Regions from separate parts of the Geothrix edaphica genome, predicted to be linked through region 3. Evidence: riboswitches for the same ligand, from Rfam matches in the RefSeq annotation. Region 3 holds a riboswitch; each other region holds the start of a gene.
The links. A riboswitch is a leader RNA that binds a small molecule or an ion and turns the genes downstream of it on or off. The one in region 3 is predicted to bind S-adenosylmethionine.
Positions count from the first base shown of each region.

Region 1: linked by a shared signal. The riboswitch ahead of QSJ30_RS00745 (O-acetylhomoserine aminocarboxypropyltransferase/cysteine synthase family protein) and the one ahead of QSJ30_RS08505 (trans-sulfuration enzyme family protein) in region 3 are both predicted to bind S-adenosylmethionine.
Region 2: linked by a shared signal. The riboswitch ahead of QSJ30_RS00770 (bifunctional homocysteine S-methyltransferase/methylenetetrahydrofolate reductase) and the one ahead of QSJ30_RS08505 (trans-sulfuration enzyme family protein) in region 3 are both predicted to bind S-adenosylmethionine.

Region 1 covers NZ_BSDC01000001.1:149,729-159,438, forward strand. The annotation lists gene QSJ30_RS00700 (M13 family metallopeptidase) at 1-1,617, opposite strand, end outside; gene QSJ30_RS00705 (LysM peptidoglycan-binding domain-containing protein) at 1,761-2,156, opposite strand; gene QSJ30_RS00710 (DUF4126 domain-containing protein) at 2,267-3,211, opposite strand; gene QSJ30_RS00715 (GlsB/YeaQ/YmgE family stress response membrane protein) at 3,211-3,465, opposite strand; gene QSJ30_RS00720 (YidB family protein) at 3,561-4,016, shown strand; gene QSJ30_RS00725 (hypothetical protein) at 4,020-4,577, opposite strand; gene QSJ30_RS00730 (hypothetical protein) at 4,864-5,094, shown strand; gene QSJ30_RS00735 (aspartate kinase) at 5,102-6,466, opposite strand; gene metA (homoserine O-acetyltransferase MetA) at 6,463-7,398, opposite strand; gene QSJ30_RS00745 (O-acetylhomoserine aminocarboxypropyltransferase/cysteine synthase family protein) at 7,408-8,709, opposite strand; SAM riboswitch class I at 8,829-8,937, opposite strand; gene QSJ30_RS00750 (carbamoyltransferase C-terminal domain-containing protein) at 9,270-9,710, shown strand, end outside.
Region 2 covers NZ_BSDC01000001.1:166,076-175,785, forward strand. The annotation lists gene QSJ30_RS00770 (bifunctional homocysteine S-methyltransferase/methylenetetrahydrofolate reductase) at 1-1,467, opposite strand, end outside; SAM riboswitch class I at 1,532-1,635, opposite strand; gene QSJ30_RS00775 (glycosyltransferase family 2 protein) at 1,959-3,392, opposite strand; gene QSJ30_RS00780 (HEAT repeat domain-containing protein) at 3,389-4,462, opposite strand; gene QSJ30_RS00785 (response regulator transcription factor) at 4,553-4,921, opposite strand; gene QSJ30_RS00790 (tetratricopeptide repeat protein) at 4,979-6,676, opposite strand; gene QSJ30_RS00795 (hypothetical protein) at 6,673-8,895, opposite strand; gene QSJ30_RS00800 (alpha-ketoacid dehydrogenase subunit beta) at 9,055-9,710, opposite strand, start outside.
Region 3 covers NZ_BSDC01000002.1:141,736-151,445, forward strand. The annotation lists gene thiC (phosphomethylpyrimidine synthase ThiC) at 1-779, shown strand, start outside; gene QSJ30_RS08490 (DJ-1/PfpI family protein) at 879-1,460, shown strand; gene dapF (diaminopimelate epimerase) at 1,635-2,498, shown strand; gene QSJ30_RS08500 (M20 family metallopeptidase) at 2,495-3,550, shown strand; SAM riboswitch class I at 3,619-3,719, shown strand; gene QSJ30_RS08505 (trans-sulfuration enzyme family protein) at 3,822-5,096, shown strand; gene QSJ30_RS08510 (FKBP-type peptidyl-prolyl cis-trans isomerase) at 5,100-5,579, opposite strand; gene QSJ30_RS08515 (HvfC family peptide modification chaperone) at 5,631-6,407, opposite strand; gene QSJ30_RS08520 (MbnB/TglH/ChrH family RiPP precursor modification enzyme) at 6,400-7,254, opposite strand; gene QSJ30_RS08525 (hypothetical protein) at 7,268-7,591, opposite strand; gene QSJ30_RS08530 (helix-turn-helix domain-containing protein) at 7,888-8,292, shown strand; gene QSJ30_RS08535 (pyridoxamine 5'-phosphate oxidase family protein) at 8,323-8,697, opposite strand; gene QSJ30_RS08540 (chemotaxis protein CheB) at 8,859-9,464, shown strand; gene QSJ30_RS08545 (chemotaxis protein CheB) at 9,512-9,710, opposite strand, start outside.

The DNA of each region.
Region 1 (9,710 bases), on a different contig from region 3:
CGAGCCCGAGTCATCGAAGCTGTGGCTGATCTCATGGCCGATGACCGCCCCGATGGCACCGTAGTCCATGGCCAGGGGCCGCCTGGGATCGAAGTACGGGGGCTGGAGGATGGCCGCCGGGAAGTTGAGGGCGTTCATCACGGGCAGGTTCACGGCGTTGACGGTCTGGGGCGTCATCACCCACTCGGTGCGGTCGATGGGCTGGCCGAGCTTCTTCAGGTTCCGCTCGTACTCGAAGCGCTCGGCCCGCTCGGCGTTGCCGAAGGCATCTCCGGCCACGATCTTCAGGGCGCGGTAGTCGCGCCAGCGGTCCGGGTAGCCCACGCCCACCTTGAGCGCGTCCAGCTTGGCGATGGCCTTGGCCTTGGTGGCGGGGGACATCCAGTCGAGGCGCTCGATGCGGGTGCGGAAGGCGTCCTTGATCCTGCCCACCATCTGCTGGGCGCGGGCCTTCTCCGAGGGCGGGAAGTACTTCGCCACGTAGGCCTTCCCCACGGCCTCGCCCAGGGCCTGATTGGTGGCCTCCACGCCGTAGGTCCAGCGCTCGCGCGGCTTGGCGGCGCCGCTCAGCACCTTGCCGTGGAAGGCGAAGGACTGGTCCGCCACGGCCTTGGGCAAGACCCGTGCCCAGTGGTCGAGGGCGTGGAAGGTGAGGTAGTCCTTCCAGACGTCGAGGGACACATGGGCGGCGAGGGTCGAAAGGCCCGTGACGGCGCCCGGCTGCCAGACCACGAAGGTCTCCGCCCGCGCCAGGCCCGCGGCACCAAAGAAGGCCTCCCAGTCCAGGCCCGGGGCCTTCCGGGTGAAGTCTGCGCGGCTCCAGTGGTTGTTGCCCTTCCGCACGTCGCCGGACGCCTCGCGGCCCGCGTGGGCCTGGGCCATGCGCGTTTCCAGGTCCACCACCGCCGCGGCGCGCTCGAGGACGTTCGACAGGCCCGCCAGCTTCAGCATGGCCGCCACATGGGTGATGTACTGCGTGCGGACGGCCGCCATGCCTTCGGAGGAATCCAGATAGTAGCTGCGCTCGGGCAGGCCCAGGCCGCCCTGGAGGAGGAAGGGCGCGTAGCGGTCGGGCTGGTCCAGGTCCTGGGCCACCCAGAGGCCGAGGACGTTGGCCGTGTGGTAGTTGGTGGCGTTCAGCACGTCCACGTCGGCGCGCAGGGTGGTACCCAGGTAGCGGGCCAGATCCTTGCGGTCGTGGATGGCGCCGATGGCCTGGAAGGTCGGCTTGAGGGGGGTGAGCCCTTTCGCCTCGATGGCCTTCTCGTTCATGAAGCTGGTGTAGCAGTCGCCGATCTTGCGCAGGTCGGAGCCCAAGGGCGCCTTGGCGGCCGCGGCGGCCTTGATGAGGGCGGCGGTACGGCGGTCCGTGAGGTCGGCCACCTCGTGCCCGACGCCGAAGGACCCGCGATCCGCGGGGATCTCCGTCCGCTTCACCCAGGCGCCGTTCGCATAGGCGAAGAAGTCATCACCGGGGGCCACGGCGCGGTCCATGCCCGCCAGGTCGAGGCCATGAGACGCGGCCTTGGGGGGCGTCGCCACCAGGGCCTTCGGGGGCGCCGCCACCAGGGCGTGGACCGCGAGACACAGGGAAAGGAGGGGCAAAGATCCGTGCATGGAGAACCTCAGGACCTTCCAGGGTGGCCTGAAAGGCCCGCTACGGGAAGATCCCGGGTCGGCAGGGGCGGATCCACCCCTGCCGACCCGGGAGTCGGGCATCCTCCGGGGCCCGGAGGCGATCAGCCGGGGCCCATGGGATCTCAGTCGAGCGGAACGCGGAGCGTCTGGCCCACCTGGATCTGGTTGGGGTCGCTGAGCTGGTCCTGGTTCGCCTCGAAGATGCGCATGTAGGCGCCGGCATCGCCGTAGAAGCGCTTGGCGATCTTGGAGAGCGAATCCCCGGGGTGGACTTCGTACGCGGCTTCCTTGGGCGCCAGGGCCGCGTTCACGTCGATGTCGCAGGTCACGTCATCCACGTTGGGGTTCACGGTTTTCAGGGCGTCCCAGACCGCGTTCTTCAGCTGCTCGGTGCCTGCGCTCGCCTTCAGGAACAGCTTGTCATCCTGCAGGTGGAGGTTGTGGACCTGGAACCCGGGGCCGTTCACGATGCTCAGGGCCGGCGAATAGGCGGACTTCAGAAGTTCGAAGCGATCCATGGTGGGGCTCCTTGGGAAGGGGTTGGGGTGGGACGCCAAGTGTAGTCCCGCAAGATCGCCACGCGTCGACCCGACTTGTGAAGATCGGGACCATTTGCGGGGCGGGAGGCTCAGGGGGTGGCCGGGACGGGGGGAAGCGCGTGGCGCCAGTCCCGTCCCGTCAGCAGGATCTGGGGCTTGCCGTCCCGGAGGAACACGGCGGTGTCCCACAGGAGGCCCGGGAAGGTGCGGACGGGGCCCGGCGCCGCGTCGAAACTGAGGCTGCGGGTGCGGAACCAGCGCCGGTAGACCAGGTGCCAGCTCCCGCCCGCCTGGACGAGGAAGGCCCCGTGGAACCGCGGCAGGCCCTTCACGCGGCGGGCGAAGCAGGGCAGAACCTCCGCGGGGCGCGTGGGCGCCAGCTCCAGGGCCTTCAGTTCCGCCCAGAGGGGGACCTCGTCGCGGGTGCCGCGTCCCACCAGGGAGCGCAGGGCGCCGCGGAAGCCCGTGAGCACGAAGGCCAGGGCCCGCAGCAGCAGGGGCAGCAGGAGGGCCGTGGCCACCAGCACCATGCCGATCACGGGCAGGGCGATGGCGGGATGGCTGTAGGCCAGGGCCAGCAGGGCCGCCACGCCCAGGTCCTCGGCCACGCTGAGGACGCTGTGGCTGGCAGGTTCGGGGGCCGTATGGGCCAGGAGCCGCACGCCCATCTTGCTGCCGTGCGTGCCCAGGGCGATGGTGCCGCCCGCCAGCAGGGCCAGCACCTTGGCCACGGGGTGCAGCTCGCCCGCGGCGCCCAGGGCCAGCAGGGCGCCGCCGATGGGCCGGATGAAGGTGTGGAGCCCGTCCCAGATGGGGGTGATGAAGGGCACCTTGTCCGCCAGGAACTCCAGCAGGAACAGCAGGGCCGCGACCCCCAGCACCACGGGGTGGCTCAGGATGGCGAGATCCGACGGCAGGCCGTGGATCCAGCCATAGCGCTGCCCCGCACCCACTAGGAGCACCGTGAGGTAGAGGTTGATGCCGGAGACGGTGGACAGGCCGAGGATGGCCGCCAGGGTCTGCGCTGGGCCCATCAGGCCGAGAACCGCTTGTAGAGGTGGTAGATGCCCAGCAGGATCACCGCGCCCACCACGGACATGAGGAAGCCGGCCCCCTGGCCTTCCTGATAGTGGCCCACGGCCCGCCCGATCCAGGTGCCGAGGAACGAGCCCGCGATGCCGAGGACCATGGTGATGATCCACCCGCCCGGGTCCTTGCCGGGCATGAGGAGCTTGGCCACGGCACCGGCGATGAGGCCGATGATGCAGGTCCAGATGAGGTGGAGCATGGGAACCCCCTGATGGATGGAGAGATGGTGGTCCACCCTACGCCCGGTCCGGAACCAGGGTCAATGGATTCCGGGCAGTTCCGAAATTATTTGCAATGGTCCTTGCCTCGACGGCCGTCCGGGTTGACCCTGGGGCTCCACTTCCTGAGGAGGATGTCATGGGTCTGCTGGACATGGTAGGCGGTCTGCTCGGACAGGGCGGCCAGGCACAGGGCGGCAACCCGCTCATGGGCGCGGTCATGGGCCTCATTCAGAATCACCCCGGGGGCCTTCAGGGCCTGCTGGGCCAGTTTCAGGAGAAGGGGCTGGGCGACCAGGTGGCCTCTTGGATCGGCACGGGCGCGAACCAGCCCATCAGCCCCGAGCACGTGCAGGCGGCTCTGGGCTCGGACCAGCTGCAGCAGCTGGCCGGCCAGCTGGGCGTCTCCCACGACCAGGCCGCCTCGGGGCTGGCGGATCTCCTGCCCCAGGTGGTGGACAAGCTGAGCCCCCAGGGCAGCCTGCCGGAAGGCGGCATGGGCATGGACCTGCTGAAGAAGTTCCTAAGCTGAGATCTACAACCTGAGCGCGGTCTCCGCCGCCACGACGTCCCGTTCCTTCAGGTGGTCGAAGAGGATCAGATACCATCCGAAGGCCGCCAGGATGGCGTGGCGGAAGCGCGCCGAGTGCGCCGAGTTCAGTTCCACATCGCCATGCTCGATGCCCGGAGGGGAGGTGAGATCCCTGCCGATGCGGGCATGGAGGCGGACCAGGGGGGTGCCTTCCTGATCGGCGAAGGTGCCGCCGGGCCCCGGCCCGGGGTGCCAGGTCCAGTCGAAGACCGCACCGTCCTGGAATTCCAGCTTCCCGTGCCGGAAGGTGTGGGGATGGAAGGTGGCCAGGTTCGCCTTCCCACCCTCCTCGCGCAGGGTCACCACCGGGTTCATGACGCCCAGGTGCTTGAGGGTCCAGGTCCCCTCGGCGGTCTCCGCGCGGGCCAGGATGTTCTCGTCATCCAGGAAGACGAGGGTGGCGAAGACACCTTCGTCGGTCCGCAGGTCGAAGCCCAGGGGGCGGGTGGCTCCCCTCCGCCACTCCAGGGTGCTGCTCGGGCATTCCGTGAGGGATTTCATGGCGTTCCGCCTGTTCTCGCGGGGGATGCATCCGCGTACCGGAAAGGTACGTCCATCCGGAGGGCGGGGTCAGGGGCCAGTCCCTGAAAAATCCAGGTCGATCTCAGGAGTGGCGGTGTTTGAGACCCTGTCCGATCTTCGCCTGCAGGAGGGACCCGCCGGGCCTTCCATCCCCCCCGGGCACCCGAGGTCCGGGTGCAGGAAGTCACGAAACCTGCACCCTGGGGCCGGGCCGGTGGCGCAGGGGGTCGGCAGGCCTATCTTTTAGATTTCACAGGGGAAAGAGATGGTCTTCGAGACACAGGGCGACCGGCGTCAGGCGTCGCAGTTGCGGGAGGGCGAGGGCCGTGGGGCCCTCTGGTCCCTGCCCGATGGCCACCGCCTGCCCAACCTGGTGGACGCGGCCCCCCTGCTGCTGGGGGATCCCGCCCATCCGGCCCGCCTGCGTCCCACGGACCTGGACCACCCCGAGGATTTCCACCACCGCCTCACCGCCTGGCTGTTGCGCCAGGGCTGAGTCCAGATCAGCCGGCCTTCTGGCGCCCCGCAGACCGGGAAGGCCGGGGCCCGTCCACGCACCGCTCGTGCAGGCGCGGGATGAGGTCGCCCAGCCGGGACTCGGGCACGAGGAAGGCGATGGAGACCGTGCTGCTGCCGGTGAGGAGGCCGCCCACGGGTTCCTGCCCCAGGGCGGCCAGGTGGCGCAGGGCCGCCAGAGGATCGGCCCGCAGGCCCTCGCCCACCAGGGCCACCACGGCCCAGCCGGTCTCCAGCTCCGGTCCTGAAGCGGCCAGGGTCTCCATGACTTTGGCGGCGGCCGGTGTGTCCGGTCGCACCGCCAGCAGCGTGCCGGCGGGGCTGGAGACCAGGCCGAAGCGCAGGGCCCCGGCCTCCTCCAGGCGCCGGGCGGCTTCCAGGGGTGGCTCCAGGCCCTCCGAGGCCGGGAAGCGCAGGAGGCTGAGGCCCTCCTTGTAGGCCACGGAGGTGACGGCCCCCGGCTCGCGGCGCGGGGGCACCGGCAGGATCTCCGTGCGGGAGGCGCTCGGCCGCAAGGTGTTGGCCACCACGAGCCGGAAGCCCGCCCGGCCCCCGGGGGCGAGAGAGTCCGCGTGGAGCACCTTGGCGCCGAAGGCGCTGAGCGCCTCCGCCTCGCCCAGGCTCATCTGGGGGATGGGCCGGGCCTCGGGCACCAGGCTGGGATCCGCCGTCAGCACGCCGTCCACGTCGGTCCAGATCTGCACCTCGTCCGCCGCGAGGGCCTCGCCCAGCAGCGTGGCGCTGGTGTCGGAACCGCCCCGGCCCAGGGTGGTGGTGAGGCCCTCGGCCGTGGCGCCCAGGAAGCCCTGGGTGATCCACAGGGCGCCGGCCGCCAGCGCCTCGCGCCAGGGGGCGGCGGCCGCGCGCAGATCCGCGAGCTGGGGCCGGGCCTTGCCGAAGCGGGCATCGGTCCGCATCACCTCGCGGACCTCCCGGAAGGTCCCGCCGAAGCAGGCCGCCGCCAGGTGCGCCGACAGCGTCTCGCCCACGGCCAGGGCGGAGTCCCGACCCCGGGAGGTGGCCTCGCCCAGCATGGCCATCCCCGTGAGCAGCTGGTCCAGCCGGTCGAACAGGGGCTCCCACTCGGCCGCGACGGTGTCCAGCAGCCCCAGGCCGGCGGCCGTCCCCCGATGCCGGTCGCGGAGCGCGGCCAGGTGGGCCTGGGCTTCGGAGACGCGGCCTGCGCCGGCGGCGGCGCAGGCGTCGAGGATACGATCCGTGGTGCCGCGCAGGGCCGATACCACCACGAGGCCGCCCGAGGGAAGCTCGTCCTTCACGATGGCCGCCGCGCGGCGGAGGGCCTCGGCGCTGCCCACGGAGCTGCCGCCGAACTTGAGGACCTTCAGGCTCATGCCTGCCTCCCTTCCACGGGGAGGAGGCCCAGGTCGAAGGGGGCCTCCTGGTAGACGAAGTAGTTCAGCCAGTTGGCGAAGAGCAGGTTGGCGTGGCCCCGCCAGCGGACCAGGGGCTCGCGGGTGGGGTCGTCGCCGGGGAAGTAGTTCTTCGGGATGCCGATGGGCAGGCCCTTGCCGAGGTCCCGCGCGTACTCGCCCTGGAGGGTGCCCGGATCGTACTCCGAGTGCCCCGTCACGAAGACCTGACGGCGGTCCGCGGACTGGATCAGGTAGACCCCCGCTTCGTCGGATTCGGCGAGCAGCTCCAGCCGCGGCTCCGCCAGGATGTCCTCCCGGCGGGTCTCCGTGTGGCGGGAGTGGGGCGCGAAGAACACATCATCGAAGCCCTGCACGATGCGCTCGTGGCGCGCCAGCGTCCGGTGGGGGAAGACGCCGAACAGCTTCTCCGCCAGGGGATGCTTGGGGACCCCGTAGTAGCGGTGGAGGGCCGCCTGGGCGCCCCAGCAGATGAAGAGGCTGGAGAAGACGTTCGTCCGCGCCCAGTCCAGCAGCTCCGCCAGCTCCGGCCAGTAGTCCACGGCCTCGAAGGGCAACGTCTCCACGGGGGCGCCGGTGACGATGAGCCCGTCGAAGGTCTGATCGCGCACCTCCGCGAAGGACACATAGTGCTCCAGCAGATGCTCCGCCGGTGTGTTCTTCGCTTCGTGGGAGGCTGTGTGGAGCAGCGTGACCTCCACCTGCAGGGGGGTGTTCCCCAGCAGGCGCAGGAGCTGCGTCTCCGTGGCGATCTTGGTGGGCATCAGGTTCAGGATCGCGATGCGGAGGGGGCGGATGTCCTGCTGGAGGGCGCGGGGCTCCTCCATCAGGAACACGTTTTCCGCTTCGAGGGTGCCGCGGGCCGGGAGGGATGCGGGGACCTTGACGGGCATGGCCGGGGCCTACGCTTTCGCCAGCGCCTGGTCCAGGTCCCCGATGAGGTCGTCGATGTGCTCGAGGCCCACGGAGAGGCGGATCAGGTCGTCGGTGACGCCGGTGGCCACGCGCTCCTCCGCGGACAGCTGCGCGTGCGTGGTGCTGGCGGGATGGATGATGAGGCTCTTGGCGTCGCCCAGGTTGGCCAGGCGCGAGAAGAGCTGCACGGCGTCGATGACGGCCCCGCCGGCCTTCAGCCCACCCCCCGATGCTGTGGACTTGAGGCCAAAGGTGAGGATGCCGCCGAAGCCCGCGCCCTTGCGGAAGTACCGGGCGGCGGCGGCATGGTTCGGGCTGGTGGGCAGGCCGGGGTAGTTCACCCAGGCCACCTTGGGATGCGTCGAAAGCCACTGGGCCAGGGCCAGGGCGTTGGCGCCGTGGCGCTCCAGGCGCAGGTGCAGGGTCTCGATGCCCTGGAGGATGAGGAAGGCGTTGAAGGGGCTCAGGGCCGCGCCGGTGTCGCGCAGACCCTCGATGCGGGCCTTGGTGATGAAGGCCGCGGGGCCGGCGAGGTCTGCCAGGATGGCGCCGTGATAGGCGGCGAAGGGCTCGGTGAACTCGGGGAACTTGCCGCTCTTCCAGTCGAAGGTGCCGCCGTCCACGATGAGGCCCGCCACGGAGGTGCCGTGGCCCCCGAGATACTTGGTGGCGCTGTGCACCACGATGTCCGCCCCGACCTTGAAGGGATTCAGCAGGTAGGGGCTGGGCAGGGTGTTGTCCACGATGAGCGGAATCCCCGCGGCGTGGGCGATGGCGGCGATGGCCTCGAAGTCGGGCACGTCCAGCTTGGGATTCCCCACGGCTTCGATGTAGATGGCGCGGGTCTCGGGCCGGAGGGCGGCGCGGAAGGCCTCGGGCTTGGTGGAATCCACGAAGGTGGTGGTGATGCCCGCCCGCGGCAGGGTGTGGCTCAGCAGGTTGTAAGTGCCCCCGTAGAGGTTGTTGCCAGCCACCACGTGGTCGCCGCCCCGCAGCAGGGTGGTGAGCGCGAGGGTGATGGCCGCCTGGCCCGAGGCCGTGGCCAGGGCCCCGATGCCGCCCTCCAGCTGGGCCACGCGCTGCTCCAGCACGGCCGTGGTGGGGTTCATGATCCGGGTGTAGATGTTCCCCGGCACCTCCAGGTTGAAGAGGGCCGCGCCGTGCTCCGTGCTGTCGAACACGTAGCTGGTGGTCTGGTAGATGGGCACGGCCCGGCTCTTCGTGTCCGAGTCCGGGCTGTGGCCCCCGTGGAGGGCGATGGTTTCGAAGCGGGGGGTGGTGGTGCTCATGGTGGCTCCTGGAAATGGGATGGGAAGGCCGAGGCCTCGTCTGTCCAAGCAAGTCCAGGAAAAGCAAAAGGGGCCCGATTGCTCGGGCCCCTTCGATGATTGCGTCAGCTCGACACAGCTCGACATCTCTCCGCGCTTGATTGCTCAATCGCGGCAGGAATTGGCACCTTGCTTTCGCAGGTTGCCAAGGTTTCACAGGGCCCGTCCCTCCACCTTTCTGGATAACTCGCTATGGAACTGGCAAGGATCTCGTAAGAGAACGGCCCCGAAGGGCCGGTGAAGAAAGGTATCGCCACGGGTCGGGAGATGCAACCCCTGTTGTCACGGGAATCGTGCGGCGGCTCCGGCCGGGAGCTACCGCAGTGGGATACCGGGTCTGCCGTGATCTGGCCTTTTATAAAACGCATTCATCACAAGGATGTGATTAGAAAAAATATGAATATGCATAAATAAAAACGAATAAAATCTGATAGTCGAACCGCCACTTAGACCTTTCGACGGGTCATCCCACGCGCACACTGCACCCTTCCCGCAGAACCTCTGCCCACCAGGGATCCAGCATGCTGATCTGCGGAATCAACGCGAGCCACACCGCCTCTGCCGCGCTCCTCCAGGATGGACGGCTGATCGGGGCCCTGCAGGAAGAGCGCCCCACGCGGGTGAAGAACCGGCGCGGGTTTCCGGAGCAGGCGATCGGGCGGCTCCTCGAAAGCCAGGGGCTGCGATGGCAGGATGTCGATGCCTATGTCTTCGGCGGCTACGGCTCCTACGCCGACACCGCCCCCGGGGTCAACGAGGCCGCGAGCCGGATCCGCAGCTACAAGGCTGCCTCGCGGCTGGACGGACGGATGAAGGAACTGCTGGAGAAGACGCCGGTCCGCCGCTTGGTCCACCGCTGGCGCCGCGAACGGCAGATCGAGCGGTTGATGTCCCATGGCGTCGAGCGGCGGAAGGTCTCCACCATCGAGCACCACCGCTGCCACGCCGCCACGGCCCACCTG
Region 2 (9,710 bases), on a different contig from region 3:
CTCCAGGTCCGGTGCCACGGGGTTGGCGCCCACGCCCACGCTGAAGGAGGTGGGCTTGCCGATGCCGGCACCGCCCAGGTCGAGGCCGGTGTTCAGGCGCTTGAGCATGTTCACGAGGCCGATGGCGTCCACATCGAAGACGGCTGTGGCCTGGGGGTAGGGCCCCAGCTTCGGCGGGTCGCCGGTGACGGCGAGGATGTTGCGCAGGCCCAGGCCCGCGGCGCCCAGCAGATCGCTCTGCATGCCCAGCAGGTTCCGGTCCCGGCAGGCGTAGTGGAGGATGGTCTCCAGCCCCACCTGCTGCTCGATGATGAGAGCCGTGGCCAGGGCGGACATGCGGGCCATGGCGCGGGGGCCGTCGGGCACATTGATGGCGTCCACGCCCAGGGCGCGGCACTGGCGGGTCTTGGCCACGAGCTTGTCGTACTCCATGCCCTTGGGCGGCACCAGCTCCACGGTGTGGACGAACTCGCCCTGGGCCAGCTTGAGGCTGAAGCGACTGCGGTAGGCGAAGGGCACCTCGGGCTGGGGCTGCTCGTGGGGCTTCAGCTCGAAGCCGCCACCCCCCTGCACGAAGGCCCGCTCCTGGCGGAAGGCCCCGCGCATGGCGCGGATGTGGGCGGGCGTCGTGCCGCTGCAGCCGCCCACAGCGCGGGCGCCCGCGGCGAGAGCGCGGGCCGCGAAGCCGCCCAGGTACTCGGGGCTGGCCCCATAGATGAGGCGACCGTCCACCTGATGGGGCAGGCCGGGGTTGGGCTGGAGGACGATGGGCCTGGCGGTGACGGCCTTCAGACGCTCCAGCAGGCGCAGCTGGGGCGCGGGGCCGTTGCCACCGATGAGGCCCACCAGATCGGCGCCCCAGGTATCGAGCTGTTTGATGAACCACTCGGGCTCCGCCCCGAACAGGGCCTGGCCATCATCGTTGGTGGTCATGAGGGCCGCGACGGGCAGGCTTCCGACCTCCCTCGCGGCGAGGATGGCCTGGTGGATCTCGTTCAGATCCTCGAAGGCCTCCAGCACGATCAGGTCCGCGCCGGCGCCGGCCAGCGCTTCGGCCTGCTCGCGGAAGAGGGCGCGGGCCTCCTCGAAGGAGGTGGGTCCCCAGGGTTCGATGCGGACGCCCAGGGGCCCGATGCAGCCCGCCACCCAGGCGCGGCTGCCCTGCTGGGCGATGGCCTGCTTCGCGAGGGCCACGCCCTCCCGGTTGATGGCGTCGAGCTGACCCTCCAGTCCCCGGGCCGCCAGCTTCAGGCGGTTGGCGCCCCAGGTGTTGGTGGTGAGCACCTGGGCGCCGGCGGCCAGGAACTCGCCGTGGATGGCCAGCAGCAGGTCCGGCGCCTTGAGGTTGCACTCCTCGAAGCTGCGCTGGAGGGTGATCCCGCGGTCATGCAGGGCCGTGGCCGTGCTTCCGTCGAAGAGGAAGCACTCGCCCTCGTCGAGGGCCCGCTGGAAGGTGGAAGGGGTCATGGATGCGCCTGGGGGCGACAGTCCGATAACGGTATCCAGGGGGTCTCGGGTCAGTCTGAGTCGTTCGGTATCTTCCCCCCGGACACGCCGGGGGCAGGAGTTGGCACCTTGCTGTCGCAGGTTGCCAAGGTTTCACAGGGCCTTTCCCTCCACCTTTCTGGATAGCGCTATTGAGTGTCTGATGACGACCGGCTGCCTCGCGCGAGGCGTGCCGGGCGAGCGAGGCGAGGAAGGCGAGTCGAAGCGTAGCGGGTACTACGCGCGACGAGCGTGACGCGGCATCGCGACGCCCGCCACCCCTCGCCCGGAGGGATGAAGCCAGCCGGGCGCCCCGCCGTGTCAGGTCCCTTGAACAACGAACCACGTTGCCCTGCGGGCCCTTCCTTGCGGTGCATCCCGGCTGGCTTCATCGCGAGGCGGCCGGACGTCATCAGACACTCATGGGACTGCCAAAGATCGAGGAACCAGGATGGTCTGACCACGGTCATCCGTCAAGCCTGGGGCGGTTCCTCCGGAGCCGGGTGCGTGGTGAGGCCCTGGCGCTTCATATGGCCCCAGGTGTTCTTGCCGCGGATCCAGTCGTAGGTGCCCTTCAGGCGCCACCAGACCGTGAGCTGCCGGTAGCCGAAGTTCTCCGCCACGGCCCCCACGAGCAGCAGGACCAGGGCCTTGAGGCCCTGGTAGCGGTGGCCGCTGATCTCCTGCAGCACCACGGCCACCACGGAGTTCAGCACGCCGAGCAGCAGGGCGACGTAGAAGAACAGGAGGGCGAAGGTGCCGCCGACGGAGCCGGTCAGGATGGCTACCGCGAACAGCAGGTACCCGCTGACCTCGATGATGGGCGCCAGGGCCTCGAAGAAGATGAAGTAGGGCATGGAGAAGAGCCCGATGCGGCCGTACTTGGGGTTGAAGCACATGTGGCGGTGCCGCCAGAGGGTCTCCAGGAGGCCCCGCTGCCAGCGGTTCCTCTGGCGGCCGAGGCCGCGGAAATCCTCGGGCACCTCGGTCCAGCACACGGGGTCGGGCACCAGGGTGATGTGATGGGGGCGCTTCTCCTCGCGCAGGCAGCGGTGCAGGCGCACGACGAGCTCGAAGTCCTCGCCGATGGTGGAGGTCTCGAAGCCTCCCGCCGTCACGACCAGGTCCTTGCGGAAGACGCCGAAGGCGCCGCTGACGATGAACATGCTGTCCAGGGAGGCGAGGCCCACGCGGGTGAAGAGGAAGGCCCGCAGGTATTCCACGATCTGGAAGCGGGCCAGCCAGGAGTCGGGCAGGAAGATGCCACGGATGCCCATGGGCGTGACCTTGCAGCCGTTCAGGGGGCGGACCACGCCACCGGAGGCCACCATGTCCGGCCGGTCCATGAAGGGCCGGGCGATGCGCAGGAGCGCGTCGTTCTCCAGGAGGCTGTCCCCGTCCATGCAGCAGACCAGCGGGTAGCGGGCGAGGTTGATGCCGCAGTTCAGGGCGTCGGCCTTCCCACCGTTGGCCTTGTCCACCACCACCAGGTTGGGCACGTAGGCGCTTTCGTAGATGCCGCGGACCTCCCTGGTGGGCAGGAGCTGGCGCAGGACCCGCTGGCTGGGCTGGAGCTTGAAGGCCTTGACCAGGCGCTCCAGGGTGGCGTCCGTGCTGCCGTCGCTCACCACCACGACCTGGAACTCGGGATAGCGGAGGCTGATGAGGCTGTTGATGCTCGCCACGACCCCGGCCTCTTCGTTGTAGACGGGGCAGATCAGGGTGATGGGCTTGTAGTGGCTGGTCTCGAAGGCCGTGTCCAGGCGGTCAATCCCGACGGCATCCAGGTAGTTCCGGATGGAGAAGAAGGCGCGGAGGATCAGGGCCAGGTGCGTCAGGTTGGTGGCCAGGAAGTAGCTGAGGATGCTCCACTCGACGGTGGCGGTGAGGAAGGCCCGCAAGGTCACATGTGCCCCCGTTCATCCGCCCACTCGAGCCGCTCCCGGGCGATGTCGCGGGCGAAGCGGTCGGCGGCGGGATCGTTCGCCAGCCAGGTCAGGGCCGAGACGCCAGAGTGGCCGAGGTCCACGAGGCTCTGGGCGGCGTTCCGGCGCACTTCGTACACGGGATCGGCCATCAGGGGCAGCAGGTCGGGAACGGCGGAGGGGCCCCCCAGCACGCCCAGGGCCCGGGCGACCTGGGTCCGGATCTCCCAGGCGGGGCTAGAGGCGAAGCTGCGCACCTTCGGGTACACCGCCGGATCCGCGAGGATGATGAGGGCCTTGAGCACCGAGGCGCGCAGGTCCACGTTCGGAACCTCCAGCAGCCACAGCAGGCGCGGCAGGGATTCCCGGTGCCGGTGGGAGCCCGCCAGGAGGGCGTAGAGGATCCAGGGCTCGGGGTTCTGGTTCGGGGACTCCAGGTTCTCCTTCATCCAGGGCAGCAGGGTGGGGCCGAAGCCTTCGAGCACCCGGAGCAGCCGCTCCCGCTGGTAGAGCTCCTCGCGCATGACCCAGGCCAGCACGGGCTCGGCGTACTTCAGGCTCCGGCTGCGGGTCAGGGTCAGAGCCGCCGTGTGGGCGACGAAGGGGACGGGATCATCGAGGAGGGGCAGCACCTGATCGAGGTAGCCCTCCATGCGGACGCCGGGCTTCCAGCGCCAGGGCCGCTCCGTCACGGGTGGCGGCGCGTGCTCCGCCGGCTCGTCCAGGCGGAAGACGGCGATCTCCTTCGCCGCCTGGGCCCGGATCTTGGGGTCGCGGTCCTGCAGGCGCCCGGGCAGGGAGGTGTGGATGCCCATGCTCAGGTAGAGCTCCCGCAGCAGCTCGGATTCCTGTCCCGCGATCGTGGACTGGTAGCGCGCAAGGAAATCCCGGAACAGCCACCGGTCGGACCAGGCGACCTGCCCGAAGCCGTCGCGCTCATAGCCCCTCTTGAAGAGGTAGTCCGTGAGCTGGCCCTCCCAGGCCTGGTAACGGGCGATGCGATACCGGTTCCGCCGGTCCTTGAGGTACTGCATGATGACGCCCACGACCACCAGGGCTGCGACCAGACTGACCAGACCGAGGGTCGCCCAGTGGAGGATCGGCAGCAGCGTGCTGTGGGGCAGGTGGATGGGGAAGATAGATCACCCCGCGCGGTGGGATCGTTCGAAGAGCCGCCACAGCCGCTCCACCATCACCTGGACGGAGATCGGCTTGGCCATGTAGTCGTCCGCGCCGGCGGCGAGGCATCGCACCATGTCCTGCTCGCTGTGGTTGCTGGAGAGGAGCAGGATGGGGATGCGGCCCTTCGGGGGTGGGAGGTCCCGGACTTCCTGGACCAGACGGAAGCCGTTCATGGCCGGCATCATCAGGTCGGTGGAGATCAGATCGACCTTCTCCCGCTGGAGAACATCGAGGGCCTCCATGCCATTTCCGGCTACGAGGACCTTCAGCCCCTCCATCTCCAGGCGGACCTGGATGATCTTGGCAGTCGCAGGGTCGTCTTCGACCACCAGGACTGTCGTCTGTTCCGGCCAATGTCGGGTCATCGGAAAAAGTCTATCGCATTTCTACCAAATCCAGCGATTTCCACGGATCCGGATCCCGAAGCGGAGGGTGTGATCCCGATAGCTGCTGGGATCGAGGGGATCCGAGATGGGAAGTCCCGCCACGCTCTGGTCCCAGGAGGCGAAGAGGGAGGCGGCCGAGCCTCCGGGCGTCCAGGTCGCGGCCACGGTGTACCCCCAGGTGAACTGGCTGGAGGCCTGGTTCACCGTCTGCCTCCCGCCCCAGGCGTCGAGGGCGAGTTCCCAGCGCTCCTCCCGCCTCGCCGAGGCGCCGGCGGTGGCGCCGTAGTACCGGTACCGCTCGGGATTGAAGAACCCGAGCCGGAGGCTCCGGTCCTGGTCGATGAGGCGGCTCGACAGCCCCGCGCGCCACTCCCCCCCCTCGACGGGGAACCGTTGTCCAGCCTCGAGGCGGAGGCCCGTCCGCGCGGCGCCGGCGGAGAGGAAGGCGCGGTCCAGGGACAGGCCCACGTGGTCGAGGGTCTGGTTGAAGACCCAGTTCCCCCCCAGGGTCCAGGTCCGGGTGTAGGTGCGGAGGTCCACGGCCAGGGGCGTGGCCAGGTTCGGCGCGGCGCTGTGCGACAGGACCAGGGTCAGGCCCGGGGCGGCGCGCAGTCCCAGGGAGAGGTTGTGGAAGCTGGCCGGCTCGCCGCCCACGTCATCCACCCGGCCCACCTGGGCCGAGGCCCGGAGGCGGGAGCCCAGGGGATGGCTGATCCCCAGTGACCATTCCCGGGGTTTCCGCTCGGTCCCTCCACTCTGGCTGAGCAGATCGAAGGCGCCGCCCAGCCGCAGGCTCCCGTCGAAGAACGGGACTGCCGCATCCACCCGCTGGGCCTGGGCGCGCAGGCCCTCGTTGGAGTCCGTGCGGATCTGGGAGAGCTCGATCCAGGGCCCCTGGGCATCCACGAGGCCGCGCAGCCGGGACTGGGCGTCCTCGCGGATGTCCGGGTTGCCCAGCTGCGCTTCGGTCCGGGTCCGGGCCTGGCGAAGGCGGCCCATGCGCTGGTCGATCTGGGCGCGCAGGAGCTCGGCCTCGGGGGTCCTGGCGTCTTCGGGGCCGAGGCCGGCCAGGCGCTGGTCCGCCGCCTCGGGATCGCCCGCCCAGAGATCGAGCTGGGCGAGGCCCAGCCTCGCCTCCCGGTCCCCCGGACTCTGGAGGAGGACCTCCTGGTAGGTGCGCCGGGCCTGGTCGTGCCGTCCGCGCCAGCCCAGCACCCGCCCGCGGTTGATGAGGAAGTCCCGGTCCGCGGGGTGCGCCTTCAGCCAGGCGCCGGTCAGGGCTAGGCTCCGGTTCAGCTGACCGTCCCAGCTCAGGTAGGTGGCGGTATCCAGGGTGGCCTGGCGGTCCCCCCGGGCCACGTAGGGCTGGAGGATCCGGATGGCTTCCTTGAACTGCCGGGACCAGGCGGTCACCCGCGCCAGGACGGGCTCGGATTCCGCCGCGAGCTCCGGATGGACCTCCCGGTGCCGCTTGAGGTCGCGGATGGCCTCGTCGAACCGCTTCATCCAGCTCAGCGTCCGGGCCCGCTCCAGGAGCGCGTCCGGGTGGTCCTTCCACAGCTCCAGCATGCGCGTGTAGACCGCCACGGCCTCGGGCAGCCGCTTCTGCGAGCGCAGGTCCCGGGCCTGCCTTAGGAGGGTGGCGGCATCCGGCGTCGGCGCGGGTTCCTGCAGGGCGGGCGGTGCGGGGTGGATCATCGGGGCATCCTCGGTTCGTCGGGGGTGTCGGCCAGGGCCTTCTGGTAGATCGTGTAGGACTGCTTGCGGAAGCGGTGGAAGGTCGGCTGGGCCCAGGTGGCCCAGCTGAAGAGCGGCGGCAGGGGAATGCGCCCCCGGCTGGTGGCGGGCAGGGTCAGGCGGACGGTGCTCTTTCCCTCCCCCAGCGGTTTGTCGGCATCCAGGACCGCCAGCACGAATCTGAACCCCGGAGTGATGGTCGTCGCCAGGGGGCTGGGGGGCTTCGCCTCCGGATCGTCGAGGACTGAGCGGCTGCTGGGGTCCGTGACATGCAGCAGCGCCCAGGGGATCCGGGCCTCGAGGAAGCCCCGGCCATCCGGGCTCCGGCCCACCTGCCACTCGGCCCGGGAATCGAAGGCCGGGTCCGCGCGGTCCTGGGTGCCCTGGCGGAGCCAGCCGATCTCGGTGCTGTGGCCCGGGAACCGCGCGCCATCGCGGCCCATCCGCGGATGGTTGCTCTTCGCGGTGGCCAGGACGAAGCGGCCCTCGTCGTTGGCGAGGCTCCGGTAGCGCTGCTGGGGCATGGGCCGGTACTCGGGAACGGCGTAGGGTGCGTCGACGAACACGCCGGTGCGGCCCGGGCCCTGGAACAGGACCGCGAACTCCAGTCCCGCCTCGCTGCGGAGGTCCGGGGTCCAGGGCAGCCGGTGGTCGCCCCGGTCGGGGTCCAGGGTGTCGATGCCCACCAGGAAGGCCTGCTTCGAGAAGTCCACGGGGGCCGGAAGGAACAGGGCCAGGTGGAGCCAGCCCTCGTCCGCCACCACCTTCAAAGTGAGGCCGTCGCCTTCCAGGTAGACGGGAACCCGGGCCCAGTCCTCGGCCTTGCCGTCGATGAGGACGGTGGGCCCTTTCGTGCCTGGACGGTAGGCGATGAGCCCGTAGTTCTCCTCCGCATCCAGGACGTTGTACCAGAGGGGCTTCCGATCGGAAGGAAGTTCAAAGGGCAGGGTCAGCCAGTTCTTCTTGAACCATTCGTCGATCCAGGCGAACAGCACGCCCCCTGCGCAGCCCGCCTCGTAGATGTTGCGCTGGAGCCGGGCATCCTGCTCGCCCTGCTCCCGTTCGCTCTGGCCGCCGTGGGTCAGGCCCTGGGCCTGCCAGTGGGCGACCACACGGGAAGAAGGAACCCCGAACTCCGCGATGAGCACGGGGTGGCGGGCATGGTGCTTCACCAGGTCGGCGAGGTACCCGGCATAGTGGCTGGGCCCCAGGTGGTCCCTGGCCTGGGCGTAGCCGGGATCCAGGTTCATGAAGTCTGGATAGTACGGATAGGCGTGGTAGCTGGCGAACAGGCCCGCCAGGAGCTCGGGCGTCCCGGCGAACTTCTCCATATCCAGGCCGACCGCATCCTCATCCTCGGGTTCGGCGTTGATCTTCTCGACCGGCAGGCCCAGCTTCTGGCGGAGGGCCCGCTCCTCCTGCTCCGTGGGCTCCGTGATGTGGAAGAGGGGGTCCAGGGTGGGCCAGTTGGTGAAGGCGATGGGCCGCTGGGCGTGGAACCGGTCCCACTCGAGGGCCAGGAAGCGGTCCATGCTCCGGGCCAGGAACTGTTCCATGGCATGGCCGCCCCGCAGGGTGACGAAGCGGCCGGACCAGTCCGAATCTCCCGGATGCCGGCGGTTGAAGGCCACCACGCTGGAGGATTCCCACTCGCGGCCCAGGATGACGGCCAGGGTCCAGGGGCTGACATCCGCTCCGTAGACGCCATCGGCATGTCCCGGGCGCACGGGGATGCGGGCCCGGCCGTGGAGCACCTCGGCCACCTCCTGCATCTCCCGGTGCCACGCGGCGAGCCAGCCCGGGTCCAGGAAATCGTGGCGGGGGGGCAGCTCGGTCCAGACGCCGTGGATGAGCCATAGAGGTTTCCGGGCGGCGAGGTTGTAGGCGTGCAGGGCCTCGTAGAACGCGGGCGGGTGGATGGTGTAGACGCGGACGGTGTTGATGCCCGCTTCGGCCATCTCCCGCAGCCAGCCGTCGTAGGTGGCCCGGTCGGGGAACTCGCTGGGATACTTGCCGGGCAGGGCCGCGCCGAGGTTCATGCCCTTGACGTAGAAGGGCCGCCAGCCACCATGGCCATCGGCCACTTCCAGCCGCCGCTCATGGGCCCGGGCCGGGATCTGCGGCTGGGAGGGCCGGGGGGCGGGGGCTGTCTTCCGTGGCGGCAGGGCCCGCCTGGCCATGGCAGCGGTCCCCGGCCCTGGTTGACCAAGGGAAAAAACGAGACTCGCGCACAGCAGAACCGGTAATGGCAGGATCATTTGCCTTCATTAGACCGGATTTTTCTGAAGCCCGAGCATGAAATTGGTGATGAATGGGTTGAATCGGCTCCAGCGGCGCCGTCACCAGGCCAGGAGCCGCTCCAGGGTGGACCGCACCGTCTTCGGCCCTGGCAGGAAGGCCGCTTCCAGGGGCGGGCTGGCGGGCGTGGGCGTATCGGCGGCGCCCAGGCGCATGACGGGGGCATCCAGCCAGCCGAAGCAGGCCTCGCCGATGCGGGCCGCCAGCTCGGCGCCCGGGCCGTAGGTGAGGCTGGCCTCCGTGAGCACCAGGACGCGATGGGTGCGCTGCACCAGCTCGGCGATGGCCTGGTCGTCCAGGGGCCAGAGGGTGCGGAGATCCAGCACCGCCACGTCCAGATCGGCCACGGCCTCGAGGGCCACGTGCTGCGCGGCGCCATAGGTGACGATGCAGGCCTTGGAACCGTTCTTCCGCAGGGCGGCCTCGCCGAGCCGGGCCGTGGGAGCCTCGTCCCAGTGGTCCTTGAGGCGGCGGTAGAGGCGCTTGTGCTCGAAGAACAGCACCGGATCCGGATCATCTATGGCCGCGCGGAACAGGGCGTAGGCATCCCGCACGGTGCCCGGCGCCACCACCTTGAGGCCGGGGCTGCCCAGGAAGTGGCCCTCGGGGTTCTGGCTGTGGAAGGGGCCGCCGCCGTTGCCGCCGCCCGAAGGACCGCGGAACACGGCGGGCACGGTGGCCCCCCAGCGCCAGTGGG
Region 3 (9,710 bases):
TCGAGGAGATCTGCGAGATCATGAAGGCTTACGACGTGGCCTTCTCCTTGGGCGACGGGCTGCGTCCCGGCAGCACGGCGGACGCCAACGACGAGGCCCAGTTCGGCGAGCTGGAGACCCTGGGCGAGCTCACCAAGATCGCCTGGAAGCACGACGTGCAGGTGATGATCGAGGGCCCCGGCCACGTGCCCATGCACCTCATCCAGGAGAACATGACCAAGCAGCTGGAAGTCTGCGACGAGGCGCCGTTCTACACCCTGGGGCCCCTCACCACGGACATCGCGCCGGGCTACGACCACATCACGTCGGCCATCGGCGCCGCCATGATCGGCTGGTACGGCTGCGCCATGCTGTGCTACGTGACGCCCAAGGAGCACCTGGGCCTGCCCAACAAGAAGGACGTGAAGGACGGCGTCATCACCTACAAGATCGCCGCCCACGCCGCTGATCTCGCCAAGGGCCATCCTGGCGCCCGCCTCTGGGACGACGCCATGAGCAAGGCCCGCTTCGAGTTCCGCTGGGAGGATCAGTTCAACCTGGCCCTGGACCCCGACACCGCCCGCGAGTTCCACGACGAGACCCTGCCCGCCGAAGGCGCCAAGTCCGCCCACTTCTGCTCCATGTGCGGCCCCCACTTCTGCTCCATGAAGATCTCTGACGACGTGCGGCAGTACGCGGAGGCGCACGGATACAACGAGGAGGAGGCCCTGAAGAAGGGCATGGAGGAGATGGCGGAGACGTTCGTGAAGAAAGGCGCCGAGGTCTATCAGAAAGCCTGATCACCGCCGCCAGGCGGCATGAAAAAGCCCCGCCTTCGGCGGGGCTTTTTCGCATATGAGCGCGTATCATCAGGGCCGTTTCTCTTCCAGGAGGCAGTCATGGCCGCGAAGAAGATCCTCATGCTCGTGGGCGATTTCGGAGAAGACTACGAAATCATGGTGCCCTTCCAGGCCCTGCTGGCCGTGGGCCACACGGTGCATGCCGTCTGCCCCGGCAAGAAGGCCGGCGAGTCCATCGCCACGGCCATCCACGACTTCGAAGGGCACCAGACCTATTCCGAGAAGCCCGGCCACCGCTTCGCCCTCAATGCCGATTTCACGGACCTCCGGCCCGACCAGTACGACGCCCTCGTGATCCCCGGCGGCCGCGCCCCGGAATACCTGCGCCTCAATCCCAAGGTGCTGGAGATCGTCCGCCACTTCTTCACCGCGAAGAAGCCCGTGGCGGCCATCTGCCACGGCGCCCAGATCCTCTCCGCCGCAGGCGTGCTGGAGGGCCGCACCTGCTCGGCCTATCCCGCCTGCCGCGCCGAGGTGGAGGTGGCCAAGGGGACCTACGCCGACATCGCCATCGACGGCGCCGTCACGGATGGCAACCTCGTCACCGCCCCCGCCTGGCCCGCCCATCCCGCCTGGCTCGCCCAGTTCCTGCAGGTGCTGGGAACCCGCATCACCCTCTGAAGGCCCCCGGCCCGGCGGAGATCCCGGGGAGGCCCGGGTTGCCGCCGGCACATCCGGGTGCTAGGCTCCTTCATCTTCGGAAGGGTTCGCATGATCTGCCGGGTGTGTTGCCGCTGATGCCGTCGAGGGTCTGAAGCCCTCGGGATGCCAGTCTTCAACCCCAGGATGGACTCCATGCCGAACGACCTCGCCTTCTCCAAGTTCCATGCGCTCGGGAACGACTACCTCGTGATCGATCCCACGCGGACGGCCTTCGATTTGGAGGCCCGGCTCGTCCAGGCCCTCTGCGACCGCCACCGCGGCATCGGCTCCGATGGCCTCCTCCTCGGCCCGCTGCCCGTTCCGGGCGACCCGCAGGCCTTCGGCCTCCGGATCTTCAACCCCGATGGCAGCGAATCGGAGAAGAGCGGGAACGGGCTGCGCATCTTCGCCCGGTACCTGCTGGAGGCGGGCCATGTCCACGGGGCCGGTTGCCGCATCCACACCACAAGCGGGACCGCGGAGGTCCAGTATCTGGCCCCGGATGGGAGCCTGGTGCAGGTGGACATGGGCCTGCCGGCCTTCCGGGCGGGCGACATCCCCTTCACAGGGCTCGCGGCCCACCTGGAGGTCCTGCAGGTCCCCCTCTTCCTGCCCACGGGGCCCGTCACCATCACCGCCCTGAGCGTGGGCAACCCCCACTGCGTGCTCTTCCCCGGGAGCGTGTCCGCCGCCGAGGCCCAGCGGCTCGGCCCCCGCATCGAGCGGCATCCCGACTTCCCCAACCGGGTGAACGTCCAGCTGGTGGAGGTGGTTGACCGGCGGCACATCCGCATCGAGATCTGGGAGCGGGGCGCCGGCTACACGCTGGCCTCCGGCAGCAGCAGCTGCGCCGCCGCGGCGGCCTGCCGGAGGCTCGGGCTGGTGGAGGACCGCCTCCGGGTGCTCATGCCGGGCGGCGCCATCGACATCGCCTTCACGGACCAGGGCCGCATCCTCATGACGGGCCCGGTCCAGGCCGTCTACCAGGGCCGCCTTCACGGGGGATGGACACCATGACGGTCCCGCAGCCCGATCCCGAGCGCATCGCCCGGTGGACCCTCCAGCTCTGCCAGGTGGATTCCACCACCGGGCAGGAGGCGGCCCTGATCCCCCTCCTCACGGGAATGTTCCGCGACCTCGGCGCGCGGGTGCTGTGGCAGACGGTGGAAGGCGGCCGCCGGAACCTGCTGGCCACCTGGGGCGACCCCAAGCTGCTCTTCAGCACCCACCTCGACACCGTGCCGCCCTACCTGCCCCCCCGGCGGGAGGCCGGCCGCCTCTGGGGACGCGGCACCTGCGACGCCAAGGGCATCCTGGCCACGATGATGGAGACGATCCGCCTGCTGCTGGCCGAGGGCCGCCGGGACCTCGCCTTCCTAGGCGTGGTGGGCGAGGAGACGGACAGCCTCGGCGCCCGGATCGCCCTGGACCTGAAGCGGACCCTCCCAGACCTGCTCGGCGTCATCAACGGCGAGCCCACCGGCAATGTGCTGGCCACGGGCCAGCGCGGCTCCGCCCACCTCTGCCTGCGCTGCCGCGGGAGGGCCGCCCACAGCGGCACACCCGAGGAGGGCCTCAACGCCGCCTTCCCCATGTTCGACTGGATCAGCGATCTGCGCCGGCTCCCCGGGCGCGTGGATCCCGTCCTCGGACCCGAAGTCTGGAACCTCGGCACGCTGAAGACGGGCCGGGCCATCAACGTCGTGCCGGACGAGGCCGAGACCCGCCTGTTCGCCCGGACGGTGGCGGGGAGCACCTTCGTGCAGGACGTGCAGCGGCTGCGGCCGGAGGTGGGCGAAGTGGATGTCCTATTCGAGCGCGGCCCCGAGGTGTTCCCCCGCCTGGAGGGGTTCCCCACGGCCCCCGTGCCCTTCGGCTCGGACGCTCCCACCCTGCGCAACCTGGCCCGGAGCCGGTTCGTGGTGATGACCGGCCCAGGCTCCATCCGGGTGGCTCACACCGAAGACGAGTTCCTGGATCTGGCCGAGGCCGTGACCGGCGCCCGGCAGTACCTGGACCTGACCCGGTACCTCCTCGACCGCCCCCAGGGTTCCGACTACGTCATCTGAATCCCCTTGGCAGGGGGCCCGGCCCGTCAGATACTGTTGGAACACAGGATCTTTGCCAGTTTCATCACGCGATATCCAGAAAGGTGGAGGGACGGGCCCTGTGAAACCTTGGCAACCTGCGAAAGCAAGGTGCCAATTCCTGCCGCAAGCGATTGCGGAGAGATGCTGACGTGTCAGAAGCTGACATGCGAAGGGGCCCGAGTCATCGGGCCCCTTCTCTGTTTTTGGATCGCAATGGAACGACGGAGGTCCTCCCTTCCAGGAGGCTTTCATGAGCGAGCAGTACCTCGATACCAACGTGCCGGGCAACCCGGCCTACCACTTCAGCATCCAGCCCCCGGCCCGGGAGAGCCGGGCCGGGTGGAGCCGCCGGCCGGAGCTGGTGCCGGGCGCGGGCCCGGCCACCCAGTGTGTGCATGCGGGCGTGCAGCCCGACCCGGCCTACGGATCGGTCATGCCCCCGCTGTACCTCTCATCCACCTTCGCCTTCAAGGACATCTGCACCAACGCGGGCTACGACTACACCCGCAGCGGCAACCCCACCCGGGCGGCCCTGGAGGAGGCCCTCGCCCTGCTGGAGGGCGGCCATGGCGCCACCTGCACCAGCACGGGCATGAGTGCCATTCTCGTGGCTCTCAACCTGCTGCCCCATGGCAGCCACCTCATCTCCACCGTGGACTGCTACGGAGGCACCTTCCGCCTGCTGGAGCATGCCCAGCGCTTCTACGGCCTGGAGGTCACCTACCTGGACCTGGCGGACCTCCCGGCGGTCGAGGCGGCCCTCCGGCCCAACACGCGCATGATCTGGATCGAGACCCCCTCGAATCCCCTGCTGCGGCTCACGGACATCGCCGCCGTGGCGGAGCTGGGCCACCGCCAGCCGGACTGCCTGGTGGCCGTGGACAACACGTTCCTGTCGCCCTACCTCCAGCGCCCCTTCGACCTCGGCGCCGACCTCGTCATCCACTCCACGACCAAGTACCTCAACGGCCACAGCGACGTGGTGGGCGGCGCCGTGGTGGCGGGGCCCGGCCGCCTGGCCCTCACCCAGCAGATCCAGAGCGGGAACAACCTGCTGGGCACCTCGCAAGCGCCCCACGACTGCTTCCTGGTGCTGCGCGGCCTGAAGACCCTGCCCCTGCGCATGCGCCAGCACGAGGCCACGGCCCAGGTGCTGGCGGAGTTCCTGGCCGCCCATCCCGCCGTGGGCAAGGTCCACTTCCCGGGCCTGCCCGGCCATCCGCAGCACGAGCTCGCGAAGCGGCAGCAGCGGGGCTTCGGCGCCATGCTCAGCTTCGAGCTGGCGGAGGGCGGCGCCGAGCGGCTGAACCACGTGCTCCGGAAGCTGCGCTGGTTCACGCTGGCCGAGAGCCTGGGGGGCGTGGAATCGCTGGTGGCGCATCCCGCCTCCATGACCCACGCCTCCATGACGCCGGAAGCCCGCCGCCGGGCCGGCATCACCGACGACCTCATCCGGCTCTCCGTGGGCCTGGAGGACGTGCAGGACCTGCGCGCCGACCTGGCCCAGGCCCTGGCCTTTGACTGATCGCTACTGGATCCCCAGCAGCTCCACATCGAAGATCAGCTCGGCGTTGGGCGGGATCTCGCCGCCCGCGCCGCGGGCGCCGTAGCCCAGGGCCGCCGGGATGACGAGGGTGCGCTTGCCGCCCACCTTCATGGTCAGCAGCCCCTCGTCCCAGCCCTTGATGACGCGGCCCACGCCGACGGGAAAGACCAGCGGCTCGCCGCGATCCACGGAGCTGTCGAACTTCTTGCCCTTCTTCCCGTGGTCCGAGAGCCAGCCCGTGTAGTGGACCGAGCAGCGCTGGCCGGGCTGGGGCGAGGCCCCCGTGCCGACCTGGGTGTCGAGGTACTGGAGGCCGGTCAGGGTCGTGATCATGGCAGGCGCTTTCTTTTTGGGGCGTTGAGCCCGTTTCTTGGCGGGGGCAGCGGTCTGGGCGGCCAGGGTCTGGGTGGCCAGCGGCAGCGCGAGCAGCAGCGCAGCCAAGGTGGAGCATCTGCGGGTCATGACACCTCCAGCCTCCGAGTCTACGGGAAGGAGCGCCCCTGATGCACCGGATCAGGAGGCGGCCAAGAACCCGGCGAGGGCGCCCCGGTCCCGCAACTCCCTCAGCAGGCTCAAGGTGGCAGGCAGGCCCGTCAGCCCCAGGGCCGCCATGGCTTCGGCCAGGCTCTCCGTCTGGGCCCGGGTCAGCAAGGCCGCGGCGGCCGGGGTCAGGTCCATGAGCTGCGCCTGCCCCTCAGCATCCCGGTGGGCCAGCAGGTGGGTGGGGCATGCCTCGGGCACGGGCTGGGCTTCGCTCACCTGGTGGACCGCGTGGCGGTACGACACCACCTGGGTGGCCGGATGGAGCACGAGGCGATCCTGTGGCCCAGGATCGGGATGGAGCCCCGGAGGAGGATCAGTCTCCGGAAACCGCGCCACCAGCACTTCCAGGATCTCGGCGTGAGCCAGTTCCAGGAGGTAGGGCCAGGTGGCCTGGCCCCAGCCCGTCTCCGCCAGCCAGCCCAGGAAGGCCGGGGCGATGTCCCGGTAGTGCCGGCTGGCCACGCAGCGCGCCTGGAGGAAGGCCTCGATGCAGGGCTCCCAGGCGTCCTCCCGCTCAAGCAGGGCCCTGGTGATGGGGAACATGGCCTCGATGGGGTCCAGCAGGCTCAGGCGGGCCAGCTCGCGGTAGGCGGCCAGGCCTCCGCTGAACTGCCGGAAGCTCTGGGCGTCCGCCTCGGGCAGCCCGTGGCTCCGGGCGAATCTGGCGGGATCCTCCTCGAAGGTGGCCCCTTCCGGATCGAGTATCAGGGCCGCCAGGGCCCGCTGGAGGGCCAAGGCCTCAGCCATGGCCGCCTCCCACCGGCACCGCCAGGACCTCATCGTAGGCGGCCTGGAGGCGGGACCGCTCCGCCAGCAGGTCCTCCAGGTCCGGGATGTGGTTGTCGCGTTCGAGCAGCACGGGCACGGGACGCCCCAGGCGGGCCAGGGTCCACTGCATCAGCTCGATGACGGGGTCGATGACGTCAGCGCCGTGGGTATCCACGGTGAGCGCCCCGAAGCGCTTGTGACCCGCGATGTGCAACTGGGCCACGCGGTCCAGGGGCATGCGCGCCAGCCAGGCCTTGGGGTCGAAGCCGAAGTTGAGGGCATTCACGTAGACGTTGTTCACGTCGAGCAGCCAGCCCACGTCGGCCCCCTCCAGCACCTCGGTGATGAAGGCGGCCTCGTCCATCTCGGCCCGGCCCAGCTCGGCGTAGTAGGTGATGTTCTCCAGGAGGAGTGGCACGGGCAGGCGGGCCTGGAGGTCCCGGGCCCGCGCCACCGTGTGGCGGACGGCCTCCCGCGTGAAGGGGATGGGCAGCAGCTCGTGGAGGCAGCTGCCGTCCACGCTGGTGAAGCAGAGGTGCTCGGAGTGCCAGGGCGTCCCCGTGCGGACGAGGAAGCGCCCCAGATCCCGCAGGTAGTCCCCGTCCCAGGGATCGAAGCCGCCCACGGAGATGGCCAGGCCGTGGGTGAGGACGGGGTCGCGGTCGAGGATGGCGCAGGCGTCCCGGTGGGGGCGCCCGCCATCCCCGACCACGTTCTCGGGGCAGGTCTCCCAGAAGGGCACGCCGTGGGCCGGCCGGGCCACCACCGCCTCCAGATGGGGGCGGCGGAGGCCCAGGCCCACGCCCATGAAACGGCCCAGTGCCATGGGGGCCTCCTGCCTACTTCTTCTCTTCCTTCTTGTCCTTGCCGCAGCTGCCCTCTTTCTTGTCCTTCTTGTCCTTCTTCATGTCCGCGCTGCCGCAGCCACCGCCGCCGCCGCAGCCGCCTTCCTTCGCCTTGCCCTTGGCGTCCTTCGCGTCCTTGGTCTTCGCCTTGTCCTTCGCGTCGGGCTTGGCGTCCTTGGAGCCGCAGTCCCCGGCCTGGGACAGGGCCGCCTCCGAGCCGAAGCTGCCCACGGGCGTGGCCGCGACGGCGGTGGAACCCCCCGCCACCAGGGAGCCGGCCGCGAAGAGGGTGGCGGCACCAATGAGTTTCGTGATCATGAAATCCTCCTGCGGGCACACCCGCGGCAGGGGCCGCCGCGCGGCCCCGGAAACAGTCGTCCATGCCCATCCCCTTCCGGTGGTCCGGATTCCAGGGCTGGCCAGGTCGTCAGCCTGTGGGGTGCTGGCATCCGTAAAGATGTGACGACCTTTTTCGGATTTCGCGTGTTTTCCCATGGTCGGGCTTAAAAGCACCTATCCACATGACCTAACATGGCCATGGGGAACCGGAAGCGAACGCTCCCCGGGGGAGAATCCAGATGCCGAATATTGCTTCCATTCTGAAGGTGGAAATCGTGCGGTTGGCCCGCAAGGAATTGCGGGCTGAAACGGAAGGCCTCAAGAAGGCCGCTGCCCAGTACCGGTCCGACCTCTCGACGTTGAAGCGGAAGGTGGCTTCCCTGGAGAAGCAGGTGGCCCGTCTGGAGAAGAAAGCACCGGGACGGGTGGCACCCCAGGCAGACGGGGAAGGAGCCACCCGCACGAGATTCAGCGCCAAGGGGCTGGCGAGCAAACGGCACAAGCTGGGGCTGTCCGCCGCCGAGATGGGCGCCCTCCTGAACGTCTCCGCCCAGACCGTCTACAACTGGGAAGCGGAGAAATCGAAGCCCCGCCAGGCCCAGCTGGCGGCCATTGCCGCCGTGAGAAGCCTGGGGAAACGGCAGGCCAAGGCGCGCCTCGAGGAGTTGGCGAATTCGTGATCGGCCGGGACCTTCGCCCAGGAAGGGCCCTCAGAGCGTCTGGGTGATGGACTCCGGGGTGATCGCCAAGGTCGCCCGGGCCCAGGCGAACCTGGCCTTGAGCATCTCGAAGTCAGGTCCCGACGTGATGAAGGCCGCCCTGCCTTTGATCAGGAAGCCGGTTCCGGTGCCTTGCAGGCCGGCCACCTTGGAACTCCCCAGGGTGACGAGCACGTGGTCATTGAAGGCCAGATTGGCCTCCGTGCGCTGCATGCCGCCCGCAGGGATCAGGAGCCGCCCATCCTCCATCACGCGGATATAGCTGTTCCACGTGTTGACCATATGCGGCCCGTCCTGGCCGAGGGTGGCGATCGCGACCACACCATCCTTGGCCAGGACCTGGGTCATTTTCTCGGGGATGTCCATGGCTGCCTCCTGGGCTGGGGTGGAGCGGCCTTCCGGGCGCCCCCCCCCAAGCATGCAGCCATTCCGGCCGGAGGGGCCGTCCCGCTGCATGCCGAATTCCGACGTTCCCGCGCCCGGACTACCCCACTATCCTTGAATCGCCAGGTTGCGGGTGGGGAGCCATGGACGTCGCCGGTACCGCCAGGGATTTCCCCATCGTCTGCGTCGGCGGTTCCGCAGGCGGTCTCGACGCCTATACCAGGCTGTTGCGCCATCTGCCGGGCGACATGGGTGTCGCCATCGTCATCGTCAATCATGTAAGGACCTTCGCCACCCAGCTCCACGAGATCCTGCCGGGCTGCACAGCGATGCCCGTCCAGCTGATCACGGATCATCTGCTCATCCGGCCCAACCGGGTGTTCATCATTCCCGAACAGCGGGACCTGCACGTGCTTGGTGGCAACTTCCACTTGAAGCCGATATCGAAGCCCAGGGGCTGGCCCGATGTCATCACGGTCTTCCTGCGTTCCCTGGCCGAACACTGGGAGGGCAAGCTGATCGCAGTCATCGTCTCCGGCTACGACGGGGATGGCGCTGCGGCGCTTCGCGGCATCAAGGAGGTCGGAGGCATCACGATCGCGCAGAGGCTCGACACGGCCTTGCAGCCCGACATGCCCGAGAGCGCCATCGCCACCGGCTTCGTGGATTTCGTCCAGTCCCCCGAGGATATCGCCGGGACCATCCTTCGGATCGCCCGCGAAGTGAAGGAGTCGAGCGGCCAAGGCTGAAACCTTGTGCCGACCAGGATGTGACCTTTCCCCACCGATGGTCCCACTCAGGTCTTAGGCCGCGGTGCCCTTCCCCGGGGCTTGCCCGAGACTTCCGTCCTGAGCTCGGCTTCAAGGGCCTTGGCGCGGGTGATCTCCGTGAACGTGACGACCACCCCGCCAATGGCATTCTGGATGGTCCGATAGGGCAGGATCCGGGTCGAGAACCAGGCTGTGCCTTGCTGGGCGGACACTTCCCTCTCGCTG